Linked DNA regions of Metallumcola ferriviriculae. The protein of the gene in region 1 interacts with the protein of each later gene in a pairwise test. Links are inferred from orthologs where the notes say so. Each region holds a gene or a part of one and is shown on either strand. Other genes may lie near its edges. The genes, in order: rlmN and ftsZ.

What was found.
Region 2: the proteins of rlmN (region 1) and ftsZ interact in binary tests that used the Escherichia coli proteins (3 or more experiments, as listed by UniProt). The link is inferred for Metallumcola ferriviriculae from one-to-one orthologs.

What each region holds. Positions count from the first base shown.
Region 1 is NZ_CP121694.1:2,028,694-2,031,887, reverse strand. Bases 104-2,968 are described here. They hold rlmN (dual-specificity RNA methyltransferase RlmN), read right to left. Parts: upstream 2,142-2,968; coding sequence 1,065-2,141; downstream 104-1,064. Other genes in these bases: rsmB (16S rRNA (cytosine(967)-C(5))-methyltransferase RsmB), read right to left, coding at 2,146-2,968; MFMK1_RS10135 (Stp1/IreP family PP2C-type Ser/Thr phosphatase), read right to left, coding at 275-1,003; pknB (Stk1 family PASTA domain-containing Ser/Thr kinase), read right to left, coding at 104-278. Outside these bases: more of pknB, read right to left, coding at 1-103; more of rsmB, read right to left, coding at 2,969-3,194.
Region 2 is NZ_CP121694.1:1,843,686-1,846,960, forward strand. Bases 217-3,162 are described here. They hold ftsZ (cell division protein FtsZ), read left to right. Parts: upstream 217-1,136; coding sequence 1,137-2,189; downstream 2,190-3,162. Other genes in these bases: ftsA (cell division protein FtsA), read left to right, coding at 217-1,113; MFMK1_RS09265 (hybrid sensor histidine kinase/response regulator), read left to right, coding at 2,776-3,162. In the rest of the region: more of ftsA, read left to right, coding at 1-216; more of MFMK1_RS09265, read left to right, coding at 3,163-3,275. UniProt on the Escherichia coli protein: Essential cell division protein that forms a contractile ring structure (Z ring) at the future cell division site. The regulation of the ring assembly controls the timing and the location of cell division.

The DNA.
Region 1 (3,194 bases):
GCACCTTTGACATATTCAATCACCAAATAGTGGGCATCATCCTGCTGGCCCACGTCATAAATACTGACAATGTTAGGGTGTGACAGGCTTGCCACCGCCTGGGCTTCCCTTTCAAAACGGCGCACGAAATCCTGGTCACTGGCAAACTGTTCGCGTAGAACCTTAATAGTAACCACCCGGTTTAATAAGGTATCCCGGCCCTTATAAACAACGGACATACCGCCGCCGCCCAATTTTTCAATTATTTCATAACGCCCGCCTAGCACTTTACCTATCACAGGCTTCGCCTCTTAATGTTGTACACTAGCATCGCAGTAATATTATCATGGCCGCCTCGGTTCAAAGCTAACTGCAACATCTGTTGAAGTTTGCTGTTTGTATCTTTGTTGGACCGAATCATTTGTTCAAGTTCGTCCGCCGACACAAAAGCACTTAGTCCGTCGGTACAGCAGAGAAGTATATCATCTTTTTGCAAGGTTAATTCCTTCATATCCACCTCGACATTGCTTTCAGTGCCTAACGCACGGGTTAACAAGTTTCGCTGAGGGTGTTTCTCCGCTTCCTGCGCAGTTAGATTTCCGTTACGAACCATCTCTGATACAAACGAATGGTCGCAAGTTACCAAATCCAGTTTTTCGTCACGAAAAAGATATATCCTACTGTCCCCAATATGGGCCAAATAGGCGATATCCTCCACTACCCAAACTGCAGACAAAGTGGTGCCCATCCCGGAATGAGACGGGTGGTTCACTGCTTGAAAATAAATTTCCTCATTTGCAGCAGCCACAGCGTCAGCCAATACCCGAGCCGGCGGATGGTCGTGGATATGCTTATTGATATACTCTGCCAATGTATTCACTGCAAGCTTACTGGCTATCTCACCTGCTGCGTGACCACCCATCCCATCAGCAACAGCAAATATTTTTAAATCAGAAATTATTAGGTAAGCATCCTCATTGTTCCTTCTGACCAACCCGGTATGGGAAATAGCTTCTGCTAGCATAAGTTCACCCCTCAATCACCAACTAGAGCTTGCTTATTTTCTTAATCCATTCGCTTTCCAATTACATTTTTCCTCTTTTAACCTTACTTTTAACATTGACATTTTTGCGGCGAAGCTGTCCGCAGGCCGCATCAATGTCAGTACCCTTCTCTTCCCTAACCACTACGTCAATACTCATCTTTGACAGTATCGCCGCAAAGCGCTGTATTCTTTTTGTGACTGGACGTGTTAGACCGGTCTCGCTAACAGGGTTGACAGGTATTAAGTTGACATTACATTTCAATCCCGTTAACAACTGTCCTAACATCATTGCGTCGTTTTCTGAATCATTAACATCTTTTATCAGTGCGTATTCAAATGTAACCCTTCGTCCAATTTTAGCTGTATAATCCTTACATGCAGACATTAATTTTTTTAGCGAATATTTATCATTCACAGGCATAAGGCTGCTTCTAACGGCATCAGTAGCGCCATGTAGAGAAATAGCCAGTACTATAGGCATATCTTCTTCCGCTAATCGATAAATTTCCGGAACTAAACCACAAGTTGAAATAGTGATACGCCGCCACCCAATGTTTAAACCATCCTCAAAATTCATTAATCTAATAGCCTTAACCACATTATCAAAATTCAGCAGCGGTTCCCCCATGCCCATAAATACTACATTGGTGATTTTTATCCCTAGTAATTGCTGCGTAGCGAATATTTGACTAATTATTTCGCCGACAGTCAGATTCCGCTTAAATCCACTTAGTCCTGTGGCACAAAAAGCACAGCCCATGACACAGCCAACCTGAGAGGAAATACAAATTGTAGCTCTAGTGCGCTGAAAATCCCGATCATGATACTTCATTAATACAGCTTCAATAGTTTCATCATCATCCAGCTTCAACAGCATTTTAACGGTATCTCCGCTTTGAGATTGCCGTTGGGTAATTACACGAGGCAAATTAATGGCACAGCTTTCCACCAATATTTTTTGTAGGTGAGCTGGTAAGTTGTGCATATCCTCTATACGTAATACACCTTTTTGGTGAACCCAGTGAAACAATTGTTTAGCTCGGAAACGAGGAAATCCCCAGTTATCCAACATTATTACCATTTCTTCAAGATTAAGACTTCTTAAATCAAGTTTCACCGTATCACCTCTTCCGTCTCAGGCGGGCCACAAAAAAACCATCAACGCCATGTCTTTGGGGTAAGAGCTGCAAACGCCCCAACCGAGCATCCTCCACATCTTCTGTTTTTATTGTAAAAGGTAGAAGATTAGTAATGTCCTCCGTCTCGAATTCCGGAAACTCACTGACAAATTTGTCAATCAACCATTGATTTTCTTCTTTGGTAATAGTACAAGTGCTATATACCATTATTCCACCGGGTTTCAAGGCCCGACACGCTCCGGTGATAATTTCCCATTGAAGTGATGCCATCTTGACAATGTCCCCCGGCAGCTTACGCCAACGAGCATCAGCACGCCGGGATAACACTCCTAGTCCCGAACAAGGTACGTCCAAAAGCAAAAAGTCTGCCTGGCCAGCATATTTTTCCCCTAGTTCTCTGGCATCAAGCAGTTCTTCCGTCACTATGCTAATTCCCAAGCGGTTTTTATTGGCTTCAATCAACTTTAATTTATGGTTATGTACGTCGCAGGCTAAAATACGACCCCTGTTTTCCATTAATTCTGCCAAGTGAGTAGTTTTTCCACCAGGGGCAGCACAGCCGTCTATCACCATGGTTCCCGGAGCAGGGGCCAGTACACTGGCAGGTAACATGGAAGACTCATCCTGCAGGGTAAAGAGGCCTTCTTTAAAGGCACGAAGCTTATCTAACGGCGGTCCTGAAACTATAGCTAAAGCCTCCGGTATCATCCTCGAGGACAAGACCTGAACACTTTCACTTTTTAGAGCTGTGCTCAATCCATCGTAATCAGTCTTAAGCGTATTTACCCTAGCTGTAACTGGGGATGGTTGGTTATTGTAGGTACAAAGCTTTTCCGTCTCTTCCACACCAAAATTTTCTATCCATCTTTTAACCAGCCAACGGGGATGAGAATGAACAACTGCAATGTATTCAATAGGATCTAAGGACTTGTCCGGCCACTTAAGATTTTTCTTACCCCTTGCCACATTTCGCAGCACCCCGTTTACAAAGCCGGCGGCACTGCGATATCTTAATTTCTTAGTCAGATTAA
Region 2 (3,275 bases), 190 kb from region 1 along the record:
TTGCGAAAAGGTACTATCGTGGATATTGACAGTACTGTGCGCGACATAAGAAAAGCCGTGGAGACAGCTGAACGAATGAGTGGTGTTCAGATTTCCGGCGTATGTGTTGGTATTGGTGGTCAGCATATCAAGTCTCTTAACAGTAAAGGTGTCATAGCCATATCAAATCCGGACAGGGAAGTTTCCGTAGAGGATGTGGACAGGGTACTTCAAGCGGCTAAAGTGGTCACATTACCTTCGGACCAACGGATAATTCACTGTCTAGCCCGGCAGTATATTGTCGATGGTAATGATGGGATAGTTGACCCGGTGGGTATGTCTGGTGAACGGCTAGAGGTAGAAACCCAAATTGTTACCGGAATTGCCACCGCTATTCAAAATATCCTTAAAAGTGTAACAAGGGCAGGTTTACAAGTGGTGGACTTGGTACTAAACCCGTTGGCTTCCGCTCATGCTGTTTTGATGCCCGCTGAAAAGGATTTAGGCTGTGTGTTAGTGGATATTGGTGGCGGAACTACCGAAATGGCTATTTTTGAACAAGGAAGCCTATGGTGGTCTGGTATTATTCCAGTGGGCGGTGACCATGTAACAAGTGATTTAGCTGTGGGGTTACGGGCACCAATTGACGTGGCAGAGAAGGTAAAGATTGAACACGGGTGCGTGTTGACCCAGCTTATGCCTGATGATGAATATATTGCAGTAACTAGTGTGGGTAGCATAGAAACTCGGCAGGTATCCAAGAAGTTTTTGGCATCAATAATAGAACCAAGAATAACTGAAATTTTGACAATGGTAAAAGACAAGCTCAATCGCTCAGGTTATCAGGGAATGCTGCCCGGCGGTATGATCATTACAGGCGGTGTAGCTGGGCTTGAGGGATTGGTGCAGCTTGCTGCTGAAGAACTGGATTTACCTGTTCGTATTGGTAGCCCAGAAGGTGTAGGGGGGCTTTCTGATATAGCAAGCAGCCCAACCTATGCTACTGCTATTGGATTGGTGAAATACGGAGCTTATAGGCTTGCCTATGTTGATGCCGCTGCAGGGGATGAAGAATTTTTCAGCGGTTTATGGGGCAAGTTTTCAGCTTGGTTTAAAGAATTTTTTGGATTTTAGGCGACTGAGAAGGAGGTTCTGCCATGCTTGAATTTGAAGAGGTGGAAAACACTCAACTGGCAAAAATTAAAGTTATTGGTGTGGGTGGCGGTGGTAATAATGCAGTAAACCGGATGATATTAGCCGGTTTGCAGGGTGTGGAGTTTATTAGTCTGAATACGGATTTTCAGGCTTTAAAGCTATCTAAAGCCGACCATAAGATGCAGATTGGTACAAAGCTTACCAAAGGGTTAGGTGCCGGCGCGGACCCGGAAGTTGGCAAAAAAGCTGCAGAAGAAAGCAAGGACGAAATTACTAAGAGTGTGGAAGGGGCAGATATGGTATTTGTCACTGCCGGTATGGGCGGTGGAACAGGAACCGGTGCTGCTCCGGTTGTTGCTGAAGTAGCGCGGCAGGCCGGCGCTTTGACAGTGGGTGTGGTCACCAGGCCGTTTACCTTTGAAGGCCGCAAAAGGCATAAGCAGGCGGATTCAGGTATTGAAGACCTACGTAATCAGGTGGATACCTTGATTACCATTCCCAATGACAAATTGCTTCAGGTTGTGGATAAGAAGACATCCATTAGTGAGGCATTTCGTATTGCAGATGATGTTCTCCGTCAGGGTGTTCAAGGTATCTCTGACTTGATTGCCGTACCCGGTTTGATAAACTTAGACTTTGCAGATGTTAAAACTATTATGGTGGGTACCGGGTCAGCTTTGATGGGTATCGGCCGTGCCGCAGGGGACAAAAGAGCGGTTGAGGCAGCGAAAATGGCCATCTCTAGTCCATTATTAGAGACATCAATCGAAGGAGCTAAGGGAGTGCTGCTTAACATTACGGGCGGCAGTAATTTAGGTCTCTTTGAGGTGAATGAAGCGGCGGAGATTATTGCCAATGCTGCAGATCCCGAGGCAAATATCATCTTTGGTGCCGTGATTGACGAGTCTTTGGAAGATGAAATTCATATTACGGTAATAGCCACTGGTTTTCAAGCGGATTCAAACGCTGAAACGGTGAAGGTAGATGACCTGACAACAGTTAAGCCATTCAGTGACGACGATTTGGAAATACCGGCATTTTTACGGCGTCGATAATTTTTTATAATTGCAGCATAATGTTCATGAATTATAATAATATATAAAGAGTAATTTAAGGTAATGTGTCCTGAGACGGTAGTCCGGAGGCCAAGCAATTTGCTTGGCCTCTTTTAATTTTTATTTACTTCGTGGAAATAATTATGCTGATACCATTGGAGGGAGGGTTTCTATGACCTGGCTAGTCGGTATTGGTTTAGTTTTGGTTCTTACCTTTAGCGTTAGTATTAGCCTTTACTTGGTTAATTACAAGTTGCCCTTGGGAAATATTGTGACCAAAACCCTGGCGTTTCTCCTTATCGGCGCGTTAACTTTTAGTGTTGTCTGCTCGTTGTTAATCTTTATGGTTTGGCCGCCACATATATGGGATATATTTTCATTCTAAATGATTCGGGCATTTTGCCCGTTTTTTTTATGTCCTTGTAGGTTGTTTCTACAAAAACGGGTGTTTTATAGCCTGATTTAAGACTTTTAGACCAATAGACTTAAACTTCAACAAAGATAGACAGTAATTTACAAGGATATTCTTCATTAACATTAGAATGTAATTTTTACTTAAATTTTTAATTTTTAGGGAGGCCGGTTTGTGATTAGCAGAAATAACATTTCAAAAGAATTTGAAGATAAAGGTAGTAGTGCCTTCAAGTACTCAACGGCTGAGGTAGAAAGGGCACTGCAGGAAAGCGAAACCAAATTCAAGGAGATTTTTAATAAAGCAAATGACGCTATCAGTCTTTGGGAGCTCCCGGAAAGCGGAACACCGATATGTACTGCTGTCAATGACAGCGGATGTGCTACCTACGGATACAGTCGAGAAGAGTTTGCTAAAATATTGCCGGCTGATATGGTATCTGATAAAGACATTGGTATAATGCACGACGCTTTATATGAATTGAAAGCCCATGGTGACTCAAGTTGTGAAGTGAACTGTATTAGCAAAAGCGGTAAGCTGTTTCCTGTAGAAATCAATAGCCATTTGTTCAAAATGAATAATAAAAACATGATAGTGTCGGTGGCTCGTGACCTTAGTGAGCGGAAGGATAAGGAAAAAGCAGTCAACAGGGCTTATACTGAGTTAAATCAGAT